Regions from separate parts of the Janthinobacterium sp. FT14W genome, predicted to be linked through region 1. Evidence: predicted binding sites of a transcription regulator. Region 1 holds the regulator's gene; each other region holds the start of a gene.
What was found. Region 1 encodes FliA, which starts transcription of late flagellar genes. Its sites were predicted from a motif close to CTAAAGTTTNNNNNNNNNNNGCCGNTA; they were not measured.
Positions count from the first base shown of each region.

Region 2: the regulator FliA is predicted to act here: its motif matches at 3,841-3,867, upstream of GCN74_RS28870 (FlxA-like family protein).
Region 3: the regulator FliA is predicted to act here: its motif matches at 3,320-3,346, upstream of GCN74_RS02900 (flagellin).

Region 1 is NZ_WFLL01000051.1:15,954-21,659, reverse strand. Features, by position in the region: gene flhA (flagellar biosynthesis protein FlhA) at 1-713, shown strand, start outside; gene flhF (flagellar biosynthesis protein FlhF) at 1,026-2,354, shown strand; gene GCN74_RS24460 (MinD/ParA family protein) at 2,347-3,210, shown strand; gene GCN74_RS24455 (RNA polymerase sigma factor FliA) at 3,256-3,987, shown strand; gene GCN74_RS24450 (flagellar motor protein) at 3,969-4,715, shown strand; gene motD (flagellar motor protein MotD) at 4,721-5,497, shown strand; gene GCN74_RS24440 (translation initiation factor Sui1) at 5,560-5,706, shown strand, end outside.
Region 2 is NZ_WFLL01000035.1:5,937-11,642, forward strand. Features, by position in the region: gene GCN74_RS28865 (hypothetical protein) at 1-533, opposite strand, end outside; gene GCN74_RS20785 (Spy/CpxP family protein refolding chaperone) at 552-1,046, opposite strand; gene GCN74_RS20790 (response regulator transcription factor) at 1,240-1,929, shown strand; gene GCN74_RS20795 (sensor histidine kinase) at 1,932-3,419, shown strand; gene GCN74_RS28870 (FlxA-like family protein) at 3,460-3,810, opposite strand; gene GCN74_RS20805 (PrpF domain-containing protein) at 3,978-5,201, shown strand; gene dcd (dCTP deaminase) at 5,239-5,706, opposite strand, start outside.
Region 3 is NZ_WFLL01000002.1:150,071-155,776, forward strand. Features, by position in the region: gene GCN74_RS02885 (flagellar biosynthesis protein FlhA) at 1-76, shown strand, start outside; gene GCN74_RS02890 (hypothetical protein) at 160-1,257, opposite strand; gene GCN74_RS02895 (flagellin) at 1,315-2,190, opposite strand; gene GCN74_RS02900 (flagellin) at 2,372-3,247, opposite strand; gene GCN74_RS02905 (flagellin) at 3,490-4,365, opposite strand; gene GCN74_RS02910 (acetyltransferase) at 4,507-5,235, opposite strand; gene GCN74_RS02915 (DegT/DnrJ/EryC1/StrS family aminotransferase) at 5,235-5,706, opposite strand, start outside.

The DNA.
Region 1 (5,706 bases):
TCGGCCTGCCCGCCACCTGGATCGACGCCAGCTTGCGCGACCAGGCGCAATCGATGGGCTACACGGTGGTCGATGCGGGCACCGTGGTGGCCACGCACCTGAACCACCTGATCACCTCGCACGCTGCCGAACTGCTGGGCCGCGCGGAAGTGCAGTCGCTGCTCGATCACCTGGGCAAGGAGTCGCCGCGCCTGGTGGAAGACCTGGTGCCGAAGATGCTGTCCCTGTCGACCCTGCAAAAAGTGCTGCAGAACCTGCTGTCCGAGGGCGTGCACATCCGCGACATGCGCACCATCATCGAAACCCTGGCCGAGCATACGGTGCAGACGCAGGACCCGAACGACCTGACGGCGCTGGTGCGCGTGGCCCTGGGCCGCGCCATCGTGCAGCAACTGTTCCCCGGCGCGGCCGAACTGTCCGTGATGACCCTGGACAGCCGCCTGGAACGCCTGCTGATGCAGGCCATGGGCAATGGCGGCGATGGGGCCGGCATCGAGCCTGGCCTGGCCGACACCATCGCCCACCAGGCGGGGCTGGCTGCCCAGCAGCAGGAAGCGCTGGGCCTGACGCCCGTGCTGCTGGTGCCGGCGCCGCTGCGGACCCTGCTGTCGCGTTTCCTGCGTCGCGCCTTGCCGCAGCTGAAAGTGCTGTCGCATGCGGAAGTGCCGGAAACCAAGACGATACGGGTGACCAGCCTGGTGGGCGCGCAATAGTTGGCTTTGTCAATGCCGGGGTCAGACCCTCAACACCGCCAACAGCAAGGTCATTGCCAACGTGTACGGGGGTCTGACCCCAACCTCCCAGCCCTTGCTTTTGGTCAAATAAACATCAATTTCCTGCCGGCAAACTGAATAACGGGTACTTTCCCGTCCTGTTCCTTCGATCATTTCCTCCAAGCATCGCTAATAATGGAAACTGTCCGGGTGATCTGTGTCCATGTGGAAGACAGCACTCAAGCAACAGGAGTCGATGATGGTCACACAGTTCAGCCAAGATTGCGCCACCCCCGCCTTGGGAGGCCGGTCATGAATGTGAAGAAATTTACGGGCGCCTCGTCGCGCGATGCGCTGCGCAAGGTGCGCGAAGCGCTGGGCCCCGATGCCGTGATCCTGTCGAACCGCCAGGCCGATGGCGTGGTGGAAATCCTCGCGCTGGCCAATGACGATGCCGCTTCGCTGGCCTCGCCGCCGGCCGCCTCCGAAATGGCCCAGCCCCGTCCCCAGTTGCAGACCCAGTTCGCCACGCCGCCGCGCGCCGCCGCCCCGGCCCAGCGCCCCGCCGCGCCGCGCCAGCCCGCGCCGCGCCAGGCTGCCTCCGAGCCAGTGGACATGGCCCGCATGCAGCAGATGATGGCCAGCGCGCTGGCGCACGTCAAAGAGAACGCCGCTGCCGAAATGAGCGGCATGATGAATGAAATCCGCGCCATGCGCGGCATGATGGAAACGCAGCTGGCGGAAATCTCGTGGGGTTCGACGCAGCAGCGCGAGCCGCAGAAGGCCGTCGTGCTGCGCGAAATGCTGGCGGCCGGCTTCTCGGCCAGCCTGGCGCGCTACCTGATCGACAAGCTGCCTGCCGGCCTCGATGGCGCGCAAAGCATGCGCTGGATCAAGACGGTCCTCAGCCGCAACCTCAATACCGTGGCCAATGAAGACGCCATGCTGGAGCAGGGCGGCGTGTTCGCCCTCGTGGGCCCGACCGGCGTGGGCAAGACCACCAGCACGGCCAAGCTGGCGGCCCGCTGCGTAATGCGCCATGGCCCGGAAAAGCTGGCCCTGATCACCACCGATGCGTATCGTATCGGCGCGCATGAACAGCTGCGCATCTACGGCAAGATCCTCGGCGTGATGGTGCATTCCGTGAAGGACGAGGCGGACCTGCGCATCGCCCTGAAGGAATTGAAGAACAAGCACACGGTGCTGATCGACACGGTGGGCGTGAGCCAGCGCGACCAGATGGTGACGGAGCAGGTGGCCATGCTGTCGGGCGCCGGTGCCGACGTGAAACGCCTGCTGTGCCTGAACTCCACGGCCACGCAGGAAACCCTCAATGAAGTGGTGCGCGCCTACCAGGGCAGCGGCCTGGCCGGCTGCATCATGACCAAGCTCGATGAAGCGGCGTCGATCGGCAACGTGCTCGACGTGGTGATCCGCCAGAAGCTGAACCTGTTCTATGTGTCGAACGGCCAGCGCGTGCCGGAAGACCTGTACCTGGCCGACCGCGGCTACCTGATCGACCGTGCCTTCAAGCTCAAGCGCGATGCGGCGGCCACGCAGTTTTCCGATGCCGAACTGCCGCTGCTGATGGCGCAGGCGGCTGCCCGCAACAATGAAGCGCGCGGGGTGCACCTTGGCTAATTTCGATTTCGACCAGGCCGAAGGCTTGCGCCGCATGCTGGCCGGGCCGCAGCCGCGCGTCATGACGTTCCTCTCGGCCACGCCGCAGGACGACAAGGGCGCCATGCTGGTCAACCTGGGCGCCTCGCTGGCCTATGGCGGCAATGACGTGCTGCTGCTCGACGCCAGCGGCGGCAGCGATGGCGTGGCATCGCGCCTGGGACTGGCGCATGGCGCCAGCCTGCGCGACGTGGCGCGCCAGCAGTGCGGCCTGAATCAGGTAATCCACCAGGTGCCGCAAGGCTTCGGCGTGGCCAGCCTGGGCGCGCGCAACCACCTGATGGACAGCATGGACTATGCGGGCGAAGACGAATTGCGCCGCCTGGGCAAGACCTTTGAGGTGCTGGCGCGCCAGAGCGGCATCGTGCTGGTCGACGGCGTCGTGGCCGACGAGGGCGACTGCTTCCCCGTGCCCCTGATGGCCTCGTCCGATATCGTGGTGCAGGTATCGACCAGCGCCACCTCGATCAAGGCGGCGTACTGCCTGATCAAGCGCCTGAGCCAGGAACTGGGACGGCGTCCGTTTGGCATTCTTGTCACGGGCGCTTCCGAATCCGAGGCAAAAGTGGTATACGATAATATGGCGCAGGCGGCAAGCCGCTACCTGGCCGTGAAACTGACTTCGATGGGGTCGGTGCCTGCCGATGAGTATCTGCACCGCGCGGCGCGGCTGGGCCGCAGCGTGGTCGATGCGTTTCCGCTGGCGGGCGCTTCGGTGGCGTTTCGCGGACTGGCCGAGCGGCTGGCCCGTTCGGCGGCGCCGGTGCTGGGCGGTACCTTGTGCCAGACGGGGAGCGCACACCATTTCAGCGCCTGAATGCAACCGTAGCACCAGATAAGACGAGAAAACAATAAGCAGCCTATGTACACGGTCAAAGGGAAATCGAACAAGGACCATTTGCTGACGGAACACATTCCGCTGGTGAAGCGTCTGGCGCACCATATGAAGGCGAAATTGCCGCCTTCGGTCGAGGTCGATGACCTGATCCAGGCCGGCATGATCGGCTTGCTGGACGCCATTACCCGCTATGAAGAGACGCATGGCGCGCAGTTCGAGACGTATGCCGTGCTGCGCATCCGCGGCGCCATGCTCGACGAATTGCGCACCAGCGACTGGCTGCCGCGCAGCATGCGCCAGAACATGCGCAAGATCGAAGAGGCGATGAGCATCCTGCAGCAGCGCCTGGGCCATCCGCCGACGGAGTCGGAAGTGGCCAAGCTGCTCAAGATGTCGCTGGCCGACTACCAGGAAATGCTGGGCGACGGCGGCGGCCACCAGCTCGTGTACTACGAAGATTTTCATGACCCGGACGGCAATGACAGCTTCCTCGACCGCCACTGCGTGGACGAGGACAGCGACCCCTTGCGTTCCCTGCTCGATACCGATTTCCGGCAATCCGTGATCGATGCCATCGATGCGCTGCCGCCACGCGAGAAAATACTCATGGGCCTGTACTACGAAGAAGAGCTGAACCTGAAGGAGATCGGCGCGGTGATGGGCGTGTCGGAATCGCGCGTCTCGCAGCTGCATACCCAGGCCGTCGCGCGCCTGCGCGCAACCTTGAGGGAGCAGGCGTGGACTGGTCCAGCGTAATCGGGCTGGCGCTGGCGCTGGCGGGCCTGCTGGTCGGCCAGGCACTGGAGGGCGGCAAGATGGCCTCCCTGCTGCAGCCGGCCGCCTTTGCCATCGTCATCGTCGGCACCTTCGGCGCCGTGCTGCTGCAGACGCGGCTGCGCACCTTCGTGCGCGGCCTGGAAATGCTGCGCTGGGTGTTTTTGCCGCCCGCCGACACGCGCGCCGCGCTGGCGCGCGACATCGGGCAATGGAGCCTGACGGCGCGCCGCGACGGCCCGCTGGCCCTCGAGCGCCTGATGGAAAACACGGCCGACCGCTTCAACGCCAAGGGCTTGCGCATGATCGTCGACGGCATCGCGCCCGACAAGCTGCGCCAGCTGCTCGACGTGGAAATCTCCGCCTATGAAATGGCCGAGCGCCAGGCCGTCAAGGTGTGGGAATCGGCGGCCGGCTATTCGCCCACCATCGGCATCCTGGGCGCCGTGCTGGGCCTGATCCACGTGATGGAAAACCTCACCGACCCCAGCAAGCTGGGCGGCGGCATCGCCGTCGCGTTCGTCTCAACGATTTATGGCGTGGGCCTGGCCAACCTGCTGTTCCTGCCGGTGGCGAACAAGCTCAAGGCCATCGTTTCGCGCCGCGTGCTGCAGTATGAAATCACGGCCGCCGTGCTGTACGACATCGCCACGGGCGACCATACGCGCATCATCGAAGAGCGCGTCTCCAGCCTGCTGCACGAGCACTGACCATGATGCGGCGCGCGCGCAGGAAGTATGACGAGGAACCGGACAACCAGGACCGCTGGCTGATTTCGTACGCCGACTTCATCACCCTGCTGTTCGCCTTCTTCGTCGTCATGTATGCGATTTCGCAAGTCAACGAAGGCAAGTACCGCGTCTTCCAGAACGCCATCGGCCAGGCCTTCAGCCTGGAAAAGGGCGCGCCGCCCATCGTCATGGAAGCGCCGCAAGCCATCCCGCTGCCCAATCCCGCCCTGAAACGCCGCACGGAAGCCATCCGCCGCGAGCGCGAACACATGACGCGCCTGGCGCAGGACCTGGCGTCCACCCTGGCGCCGCTGGTCAAGGAAGGCAAGGTGCGGGTCACGCAGACGAGCCGCGGCGTCAGCGTGGAAATCAATGCCAGCGTGCTGTTCGACCCGGGCGCGGCGCGCCTGACGGCGGAATCGGACCAGGCCCTGCGCGCCGTGGCCGTGCTGCTCAAGGACGACACGCACGACGTGCAGGTGGAAGGGCATACGGACGTGCAGCCGATCAGCAATTCGAACTTTGCCTCGAACTGGGAATTGTCGGCCGCGCGCGCCAGCGCCGTCGTGCGCCTGTTCATCGCCAGCGGCGTGAAGGCTGCGCGCCTGACGGCCGTGGGCCACGCCGACAACATCCCCGTGGCGCCCAACGCCACGCCGGAAGGGCGCGCGCGCAACCGCCGCGTGGCCGTGACGATTTTGTCGGGCATCCCGGAAACGGTGACGGAAGTGCCGACGGCGCCCGTGGCGCCAGCCAACTGAGCTCGTCAACTGCGGGCTGCCGCTTGGTACAATCGCGCTTTCTTCCTTTTTATCTTTCCCTCATGAAAAGCAGCTCCCTGGGCGGTCTCGTCTATTCCACCGAAACGGGCCGCATGTGCCCCGCCTGCCGCCAGCCGCTGGCGCAGTGCGCGTGCAAGGCGCAAGCGAAGGCGGCGCCTGCGGGCGACGGCGTGGTGCGCGTGTCGCGC
Region 2 (5,706 bases), on a different contig from region 1:
TCGCCGCCCAGCGCGCCGAGCAGGCTGGCAAAACTGGATTGCAAGTCCGTCACGCTGCTGTCCGTGCTGTCGCTGCCATCGCTGCTGGACGACGAAAGTTTTTGCAGCAGGCTTTGCAGGTCGGACTCGATATTGCCGGGACCGCCTCCGCGCGCGCCACCGCCGGGCGGCGGTCCCGACGGGGGCGCGCCGCCCTCCTCCTGTCCGCCCTTACTGCCACCGCCTTGCGCATGCAGGCTGCCCATCAGCTGGTGCAGGAAGGCGCCCAGCGCCTGGCCCACGTCGCCGCTGCTACCCGTGCCGCCGGCGCTGTCCGTGGCGCTGTCGCTGGCGTCGACCGATACGCCGATCGACGACAAGGCGCTGGAAATGGCGTCGAGAAACGCGCCATCGTCGGGCTTTTGCGGCCGCGTGCCGCCGGTATTGCTGGTGCTGCCGGTGCTGCCGGTGCTGCCGACGCTGCTGCCGCCTAGGCGGCTGAACGCGCTCAGCTGGCTGGCGGCGCTGTTCGAACTCAAGGCACTGATGCTCATGCTCGCTCTCCTTGTCGCTTATTGGGGATGGCGCGGGCCGGGACGGCTGTCGCGCCGCTGCTGCGCCTGCTTGCGCTGTTCCGGCGTCAGCACGGCCAGCAATTGCTGCTCCAGCCGCGCCTGCTGCAAGCTGATCGCCGCCATGGCTTGCGCCGCCGTGCTTGCCAAGGCGCTGGCCTTCGCATCGTCGTAGGCGCCGGACGCGGCCAGTTCGCGCAGCTGCGCATGGGCCTTGTAGGCGATCTTTTCCTGTTCCCGCAGCAAGGGCGCCTGGGCATAGGTGGCGGCGAAGACCTTGTCCTGCTGCGCCTCGCTCAGCTCGATGCCGCGCAGGAAGGGCGGCAAGCCTTGCGCGCCGGGTCCGCCCGGGCCGTGGCCGAAGGCGGGCGGCGGGCCGTCCATGGCGCGTGGCGGCGGGCCGTCCGGCGCCGGGGTCTGCTGGGCCAGTGCGACCAGCGGCATGCTGCAGGCGGACAGCAGCAACAGCGATACTGCGATACTCAGGTATTTCATCGGGCTTTCCTTTCGTGGCGATCAGCCCTGATTGTCGGCGTCTGGCGTGTAAAGCAACGTTAGGACCGCGTAAAAGCGTGTAAAGGAAGGGGCTGGAATGTAAGCAGACGTATGTAAAAGCGGGTAAAACCGCCCTGAACAGCCCCCTTTGACTGCTATCATCGGGCGATATTCACCCGAAAAAAGCACAGGCATGAGCAAGGTTTTGTTAATCGATGACGACGTGGAGCTGGTCGGCATGTTCCAGGAATACCTGACGCAGGAAGGTTTCGACGCGCGCGCCGTGCATGACGGCGAAAGCGGCGCGGCCGAAGCGCTGACGGGCCTGTACGCCATCGCCGTCCTCGACGTCATGATGCCGCGCATGAATGGCCTGGAAACCCTGCGCCGCATCCGCGCCGGCAGCAACCTGCCCATCCTGATGCTGACGGCGCGCGGCGACGACACGGACCGCATCGTGGGCCTGGAGCTGGGCGCCGACGATTACGTCACCAAGCCCTGCACGCCGCGCGAGCTGACGGCCCGCATCCGCGCCATCCTGCGCCGCGCGCAAGCGGCGCCGCCCGACGGCGCGGGCCCGGCGCCGCTGGCCGTGGGCCAGTTGACGATGTGGCCAGAGCAACGCCGCGCTTCCTGGGCCGGCGCCCACCTGGAACTGACGAGCACGGAATTCAACCTGCTGGAAGTGCTGGTGCGCCACGCGGGCAAGCCCGTGAGCAAGAATCAATTGTCCGAACTGGGCCTGGGCCGGCCCATGGCACGCTTCGACCGCAATATCGACGTGCACCTGAGCAGCCTGCGCCGCAAGCTGGGCAGCCTGGCCGACGGCCGTTCCTGCCTGCAGACCGTCTACCGTCTCGGCTATCAGTTGATCAAGGAGTAAGCGTGGGCCGTCTGTTCTGGAAGTTTTTTCTGTGCATCATGCTCGCGCAAGTGACGGCCACCATCGGCATCGGCGGCACCTTCTGGCTGAAAAACCGCGCCGCGCAGCAGGAGCGTGCCCTTGACATCGACACCAGCCCGCCTGCCCAGATGGCCATCGAAGCGGCCAGCGCCACCCTGGAAGCGGGCGGCAGCAAGGCCTTGCAGCAATTCCTCGGCAAGATGGAGCGCATGCGCGTGTTTGCCGTCGATGCCCAAGGGCAAGAACTGATGGGCCGCACGGTCCATCCGGCGATACTGGCCAAGGCGCGCGCACTGCTGGCGCAAGGCTTGCCCCACGCCGTGGTGCGCGAGGTCAGCGGCAGCGACGGCGCGCGTTATCTGCTGTTCCTGCCCTCGTCCGTCCGCTTTCGCACTGCCGAGGCAGGCGCCGCGCGCGATACGCTCAATGCCGTCACCCTGAGCGGCCCCCGCGCCATGAGCGGGCCCCGTGCCGATGCGTCCGGCATGCCGCCGCCCCGCCCCGATTTCCAGCGCGGGCCGCCGCCCGGTCCCCGCATGGACAGCCCCTACCGCACCTTCATTCCTCTGGCCGCCGCCATCGCCGCCAGCCTGCTGTTCTCCTTCCTGCTGGCCTGGTATTTTGCGCGCCCCATCCGCGACTTGCGGCAAGCGTTCGAAGCCGCTTCGCACGGCGACCTGGCGCCCCGCTTTCACGCCAGCGGCAAGCGCGGCGATGAATTGACGGACCTGGGACGCGATTTCGACCGCATGACCAGCCGTTTGCGCAACCTCATGGATAGCCAGACGCGCTTGCTGCACGATGTGTCGCACGAGCTGCGCTCGCCGCTGGCGCGCTTGCAGGCAGCCATCGGCCTGGCGCACCAGCAGCCGGACAAGATGGATGCCTCGATGCAGCGCATCGAGCGCGAAGGCGAACGCATGGACAAGCTGATCGGCGAGCTGCTGACCCTGTCGCGGCTGGAAGCGGGCGCCGGCTCCCCCCTCAGCGAAGACGTCGGCATCGCCGACCTGCTGCACGACATTATGGAAGACGCCCGCTACGAAGCGAAGGCGCGCCAGGTGGACATCGCCCTGGCGGGCGACGCGGCCATCGCCGACGCTGCCGTCACGGGCAGGCCGGAACTGCTGGCGCGCGCCGTGGAAAACGTGGTGCGCAATGCCGTCAAGCATAGCCCCGATGGCGGCACGGTGGAAGTGAATCTGTCGCGCCTGCATGACGGCAAGCAGGATCTGCTGCGCATCGCCGTGCTGGACCGGGGGCCCGGCGTGGCCAGCGCCGACCTGGCCCGCATCTTCCAGCCGTTCTTCCGCGCCAGCAATACCCAGCACAGCACGGACGGCCATGGCCTGGGCCTGGCCATCGCCCAGCACGTGATCAGCGCCCATGGCGGGCGCATCGGCGCCAGCTTGCGCAGCGGTGGCGGGCTGTGCGTGGAAATGCTGTTGCCCGTCAAGACGCCAGGCTGAGCTATCGTCAGCCTGGCGGCGGGCGGGGTCCGGGACCTCGTTAGGCCTGCGTGTCGATGATGCTGCCCAGGGTGGACGAGCTTGATTTGGCCGGGTTCGTCGCCGTATCGGCGCTGCTGGCCGCAGGCGTCTCTTGCTGCGCCGCCTGTTGCGCGGCCGCCGCTTGCAACTGAGCGATTTGCGCCTGCAAGGCCTGGATCTGCTGCGCCAGCTGCTGCTGCAGCTTTTGCGACGCCTCCGTCTGCTCGCCCTTCTGCGATTCCGTCAACTGCTTTTGCGCCGCCGTGATCTGCTTTTGCAGCGCCGCGATCTGCGCACTGCTGCCCGAACTGGCGCTTCCCGCCGCGCTGGCCGTGCCGACCGCGCTGCCTGAACCGATTGCCGCTACCATGCTGCCTCCTGAATGTTTCGATACCAAGGTTAACGGCAGGCCTGAGCGTGGATGTAGTGGCGCGCGTGTAAAGACAGGTAAAGAGCGCTGCCGGTACGTACTCTTGCTCCTGGGCACAAAAAACTGGCACACTGGCGCTTCCCCAGCCACGCCTTGATCAGATCGCCATGCCCCTGCTGCCCGCCCTGCCCGACCTCGTGCCCCGCCAGCGCTGCGGCGTGATCGAGTTTCCCGTCCACCACATGCGCGGCGGCACGTCGACGGGCCTGGTCCTGCATGCATCGTCCGTGCCGGCCGACCTGGCCCTGCGCGAGGAATTGCTGCGCCACCTGATGGGCGTGCCCCAGTCCGGCCGCCAGGCGGGCAACCGGCAGATCACGGGCCTGGGACGGGGCGCGCCGACCAGCAACAAGGTCTTCCTGGCCGAGGTGGAACGGCACGCGGGCCAGCCGCGCCTGGTCAGCACCCTGGCCCAGCTGGCCGGCGAGCACGGGAATATCGATTGGAACGTGAACTGCGGCAATATGTCGTCCGCCCTGCAACTGTGGGGCCTGGACAGCGGCGTGATCGAGGCGCTGGCCATCGGCGCGCACGACATCGATATCCGCAACACCAACACGGGCGTCATCACCACCTCGCGCATGGTGCGCGAACTGGACGGCAGTTTTACGGCGAGCAGCATTCCCGGCGTGCCCGGCAGCTTCCCCCGCGTGGACCTGTTCATGCAGCAGCCCGCAGGCGCCAAGACGGGAAAATTACTACCGACAGGCAAGGCGCAAGACCAGGTGCACGGCTATGACGTCTCGTGCGTGGACGTGGCCGTGCCCATGGTCATCGCACTGGCCAGCCAGTTCGGCAAGACGGCGCGGGAAGCGGTACAGGAACTGGAGGCGGACCCCGCTTTCATGCAAGCCATCCGCCAGGTGTGGAGCGGGGCGGGACTGTTGATGGGCTTGCGGCGGCGCGATGGCGAACCGATGACATTGGAAGAACTGGAACGCAACGAAACCATCCCCAAGTTCTGCATCGTGGGCGCGGCTACGGGAGAGGGAAATATTGCGGTACGGTACTTTACGCCCCAGGCGGGCCATGCTTCGCTGGCCGTCTCGGGCGGCTGCTGCCTGGCGGCGGCCTGCCTGATACCGGGCACGGTGGCGCATGCGCTGGCGCGCGGCGTGCCGCCCGTCGGGCAGGCGGATGCGGAGATCGAGATCGGCATCGCAAACCCGGCCGGCATCCTGGACACCACCATCGTGGCGCGCCAGGCAGGAAACGCCATCGCCATCCACGGCGCGGCCTACCGGCGCAGCACGCAAATCTTGCTGCGCGGCCATGTTCCCCTGTACCAGCCGTCAGCCGCGCTGAAAGCGTGGCTGCTGAAACAACTGTGAGGTGAGGCTGGGGGCTGGCGCCCCACCCTTCAATCCGTCAGGTCTTCGGCAGGGTCACGCCTACTTGGCCCTGGTACTTGCCGCCGCGGTCCTTGTACGACGTTTCGCACACTTCATCGGATTCGAAGAACAGCACTTGCGCCACGCCTTCGTTGGCGTAGATTTTCGCCGGCAACGGCGTCGTGTTCGAAAACTCCAGGGTCACATAGCCTTCCCATTCCGGTTCGAACGGGGTGACGTTGACGATGATGCCGCAGCGCGCATAGGTGCTCTTGCCCAGGCAAATGGTCAGCACATTGCGGGGAATGCGGAAATATTCCACGGTACGGGCCAGCGCGAACGAGTTCGGCGGGATGATGCAATAGCCCTTGCCGGACACGTCGACGAAGTTGTTCGCGTCAAAATCCTTGGGATCGACGATGGTGGTGTTGATATTGGTAAACAATTTGAACTCGTCGGCGCAGCGGATGTCATAGCCATAGCTGGACGTACCGTAGGACACGAT
Region 3 (5,706 bases), on a different contig from region 1:
GCCCGGCCTGCATGTGCTGTCGTATAACGAAATCCCGGAAAACCGCGAAGTGAGCATCATCGGCACGGTGGGCTAAACAAAAAAAACGGCGCTGCGGGCGCCGTTTTTTTTGCTGCGTCAATTGTGCCGCATCCATGGTGCTGCATCTATTGCGCTGTATCAATCCTGCTCGTCGATCGGCGGCAGCAGATCGTGTTCCTGGCCGTCGGCCAGCAGCAGCACGGTACTGCCTGGCGCCGCGTCTTCCTCGTCGCCATAGTCGTAGCCGAATGGCGCCGCCACTTCCTTCGAGACGACGACGGGTTCCTCTTCGGCTGCGGCCGGCGGTGCAGGGGGCTCGTCGGGATTGGCCGCCGCTTCCGCCGGCGGCTGCGTCAGCAGCAGCGCCACTTCGGCCATGGCGCGGAACAGGGGCAGCGACAGCGAAGCGGCCGCCGCCTGCATCGGATAGTTGCCGTGCACGCGCTGCGCGTGCAGCTGGCGGTTCAGGCGGCAGCGCACGACGCGCAGTCCCGCGCGCCGCACGGCGTCGGCGATCTTGGGCAGGGCCAGGCGCAGGTGGCGCAGGGCGCCGTCTTCATCGGCGGCAAGTTCCAGCAGCACCCCATCGCCGGCCGGTTCCATCTGGATCACCACCCGGCCGATGCCGATGATGATCACTTCGACGCGCAGCGCCACCTTGCCGCGCCGCTTCGGCGCGGCGTCTTCATCCTCGTCGCTGGCCAGCACGCGCAGCAGCAGGCGCTGGCCGGCCCAGCCATACACGGCAAAGCGCCACGCTTCGCTGTCCACCGTCAATGGCGGACGGGGGCCTTCGCGCAGCAGGGCCGGCTGCTGTTCCGCCATGAACAGGTTGCCCGGCACGTGCTGGCCGCGCGCCTGTTCCTGCAGGGCGGCGTACTGCTCGCCATAGGTCTTGACCATCACGCGCCACGAAGCGGCCAGCTGCGCCGCGTCGGGCGGCTGCCATATCAGCTGGCGCGTGAAGAACAGCTGATTGACTTGCATGGCGCTGCTGTCGCGCGGCATGGCGCCGCCCGCACCGTCGGCATTGGGCTTGATGAGGGACGCCAGGCCGTCCTGGCCCTGCTGCAGTTGCGCGGGCAGGGTGCCCGCGTCGGGCGCGGGCGCCATGTAGGGGCCGATGGGCACGAGCGGCTGCACCACGCCCGGCACCATGGGCGTGGCGGGGCTGACGTCGAGGCGCTGGGTAATCAGGGGAGCCGGATTGCCCGATGAAATACGGTCTATCGCCATGCCATTGCTTCCAGGTGGTAAGTATGAATAAGATCCGCCATCGCGCCCGGCCAGCAATTATTGTAGTAGAGAAAGAATCAGCTTGCTCATGCTCTGGCTTTGCTTGAGCATGGCCGTACTGGCTTGCATCAGCATCTGGGCCGAGGTCATGTTGGCGCTTTCCGCCGCATAGTCGACATCCATGATGCGGCCGATGGCGGTCTTGGTGTGGGTGATCATGTTGGACAGGTTATTGTAGACATGTCCGAGCCGGTTTGCAGTGGCGCCCAGCGCCGAGCGCACGCTGCCGACCTTGTCGATGGCCGCCGCCAGCTGGTCGATCATGCCGTTGGCGCTGCCGTTGCTGGCAAATTCGCTGCCCGCCGTGGCGCCTGGCGCGAAATTGACCGAGATCGCCTGCAGCGCCGCATCCAGGCTGCCCATGTCGCCGGACACATCAAATTGCATGGTCTCGCTGCCGCTGGCGCCGATCTGGAACGTCATCGCTTGCGACAGGGTGCCCTTGCCGGCGCTGCCATTGCCCAGCAATAAAGTGCCGCCATAGCGGGTGTTCGTCATCACGTTGTACAGTTCGGCACCCAGCGCATCGTATTCGCCCTGCATGGCGTCGCGGTCTTTCTGGTTCGACGAGGCGTCTGCCGCCTGCGTGGCCAGGTCCTTCATGCGCACCAGCATGGCGGTGACTTCGCCGAATGCGCCTTCGGCCGTCTGCAGCAGCGAAGTGCTGTTTTGCGTGTTGCGCATGGCCACCGCCATGCCGCTGGTCTGGGCGCTCAGCCTGGTGGCGATCTGCAGGCCGGCCGCATCGTCCATGGCCGAGTTGATGCGAAAGCCCGTGGAGAGGCGCGTCATCGACGTCGACAGCATTTGCTGGGCCCAGCCCATGGCCCGCTGGGCTGACAGTGCGGCAGTATTGGTATGAATGCTCAGCACGTGGCGGCTCCGGTAGGCGATTGTTCGGTGTTCTACCTTGTATAGGCGACTATGCCGGCAACATCGTTAAACGTGATGGCAATTTAGCTAAAAATGCCAGGAATGCATGCTGGTGCGGGCGAAAAAAAAGCCAGACCGGAGTCTGGCTTCGAGGTACGGGCCGCAAGCGGCCGGGCCGATATTATTGCAGCAGGGACATGACCATCGAGGACATGCTGTTGCTTTGCTTCAGCATCGCGGTGCCGGCTTGCAGCAGCATTTGCGACGACGTCATGTTCGAGCTTTCGGTAGCGAAGTCGGTGTCCATGATGCGGCCGGTAGCGGCTTTGGTGTTGGTGGCGATGTTCGACAAGTTGGTGTTGACGTGGTCCAGACGGTTAGCCGTCGCGCCCAGTGCCGAACGCACGGTGCTGACGCTGTCGATGGCGGTAGCCAGCAGGCCGATGGTGGCGTTGGCGGTGGCGGTCAGTTCCGTTGCGCCCGTCGATGCTGCCGACGAGAAGTTTTTGCTCAGGCCGGTCAGGGCTGCGTTCAGTGCGGTCAGGTTGCCCGACACGTCGAAGCTCATTTTTTCCGTCGAGCTGGCGCCGATCTGGAACGTCATCGAGGTCGACAGCGTGCCGGAGGCAGCAGCCGCGCCGTCGCCCAGCAGCTTGGTGCCGCCGAACGTGGTGTTGGTCATGACGTTGTACAGTTCTTGGCCCAATGCATTGTATTCAGCTTGCATTGCGGTTTTGTCGTTGGCGGTCGACGAGGCATCGGAAGCTTGGGTAGCCAAGTCTTTCATGCGCACCAGCATGTTGGTGACTTCGGCGAATGCGCCTTCAGCCGTTTGCAGCAGCGAGGTGCTGTTTTGCGTGTTGTTCATCGCAACGGTCATGCCGCTGGTTTGTGCTTTCAGGCGGGTTGCGATCTGCAGGCCGGCAGCGTCGTCCATTGCCGAGTTGATGCGGAAGCCGGTGCTCAGGCGCGTCATCGAAGTCGACAGTTTGGATTGGGTATTCGAGATCGAATTTTGTGCCGACAGGGAAGCAGCGTTGGTGTGAAGACTCAGCATGGTGTCATTCCTAATTGGGTGGTTACGGTGAGGAGCGACGGTTTATCTGCTCCTATCAGTACAAGACGACCGTGTCGCCACCTTAATTAAATGCTTTAAGGAAATTTCTTAAAATAATTGGTATTTCTTGCTTCGCCGGCCCGTTCGACTGGTATCGCAGCATGCCTGCGTCTGCTGCGCACGAAAAAAAGCCAGACCGGAGTCTGGCTTCGAGGTACGGGCCGCAAGCGGCCAGGGCGATATTATTGCAGCAGGGACATGACCATCGAGGACATGCTGTTGCTTTGTTTCAGCATCGCGGTGCCGGCTTGCAGCAGCATTTGCGACGACGTCATGTTCGAGCTTTCGGTAGCGAAGTCGGTGTCCATGATGCGGCCGGTAGCGGCTTTGGTGTTGGTGGCGATGTTCGACAAGTTGGTGTTGACGTGGTCCAGACGGTTAGCCGTCGCGCCCAGTGCCGAACGCACGGTGCTGACGCTGTCGATGGCGGTAGCCAGCAGGCCGATGGTGGCGTTGGCGGTGGCGGTCAGTTCCGTTGCGCCCGTCGATGCGCCGCTGGAGAAGTTCGCGCTCAGGCCGCTCAGGGCGGTGTTCAGCGTGGACAGGTCGCCCGATACGTCGAAGCTCATTTTTTCCGTCGAGCTGGCGCCGATCTGGAATGTCATCGAGGTCGACAGCGTGCCTTTGGCTGCGCCGCTACCGTCGCCCAGCAGCTTGGTGCCGCCGAACGTGGTGTTGGTCATGACGTTGTACAGTTCTTGGCCCAATGCATTGTATTCAGCTTGCATTGCGGTTTTGTCGTTGGCGGTCGACGAGGCATCGGAAGCTTGGGTAGCCAAGTCTTTCATGCGCACCAGCATGTTGGTGACTTCGGCGAATGCGCCTTCAGCCGTTTGCAGCAGCGAGGTGCTGTTTTGCGTGTTGTTCATCGCAACGGTCATGCCGCTGGTTTGTGCTTTCAGGCGGGTTGCGATCTGCAGGCCGGCAGCGTCGTCCATTGCCGAGTTGATGCGGAAGCCGGTGCTCAGGCGCGTCATCGAAGTCGACAGTTTGGATTGGGTATTCGAGATCGAATTTTGTGCAGACAGGGAAGCAGCGTTGGTGTGAAGACTCAGCATGATGTCATTCCTAATTGGGTGGTTACAGTGAGGAGCGACGGTTTATCTGCTCCTACCAGTACAAGACGACCATCCTTTCCGTTTTATTAAATGCCGTATGGAAATTTATCTTCCATTGCCTTCATGGCAATATTGGCAGATTCAATCCGCCACGCCGCCGTGTTCCGCCTCCCATTGCCGGCGGCTGCTTTTCAGGATGTCGATGACCAGCAATGCCTTCGCTTCGTCGGCGCACAGGTCTTCCATGAACATGGCGTTATTGTTGCGTACCCATGGCAGCGGCATTTCCCACCATGCCAGTTCCAGCAGCGCGGCACGGACTTTTTCCGTGAAACGGTAGCGTATCAGGCGCGCCGGCGACCCCGCGTAAATACCATAGGGTTCCGAGCGGAAATTGGGTGGCAGCAGCGAGCGGGCACCGATGACGCAGCCGTTTTCGATCACGCTGCCGCCCAGCACCATCACTTCGTCGCCGATCCAGACATCGTTCTTGATCACCGTGTCGGCATACTGCGGCGGGGGCGCATTTTTCAAGCCGCCGCCGAGGATGGACAGCATGTACGTCGAGATCGTGCGCATTTCATGCTGGCCATTGAGGATGAAACTCAGGCGCGAGCCGCCGGCCACATAGCGGCCGACGCACAGGCTTTGCTGGCCGCTGTCATATTTCACCAGCGAACCGACGCCGAAACAGGAGCCGCGCCCGATATAGAAGTGGCCGCTATCCGCTTCCTGGTCCAGCCAGTTGCGGAAAAACTGGTGGGGCAGGGTGCTGATGGCGCCATCCGCGTAGCCCAGCACCGTGAATTGCGCCGACCAGGGGTGGTTTTCCGCCACGCCGGAAAAATTGGTTTCTGTGGAAATTTGCATCAGGCGATATTCCGTACGGGTTCTTGTTGCAGGGCGGGGGCGGCGATCATGGCGATAATGGCGTCCACGGTTTCCATCGCCAGGTCCGGATAGATGGGCAGGCAGATCACCTGCGACGACGCCAGCCGCGCCACGGGCAGGTTCGCGTGCGCGGCGGACGGCATGCCGCGGTACATGGGGAAGTCGCTGATGAGCGGATAAAAATAGCGGCGCGCATAGATTTCCTGGTCGCGCAGCAGCTGGAACAGGGCGTCGCGCGACAGCGGGTAGCCGGGGCCCACGAGGATGGGGAAATACGCGTGGTTGGCCGCCTCGCCATCGCCCTGCTGCAGGCAAGTGATGCCGCCGATGCCGGCCAGCTGCTGGCGGTAACGCGCATCGATCGCCTTGCGCTTCTGGCGCGCGCCGTCGATGCCCTTGAGCTGCAGCAAGCCGAAGGCGGCGTTGATCTCGCTCATCTTGCCGTTGATG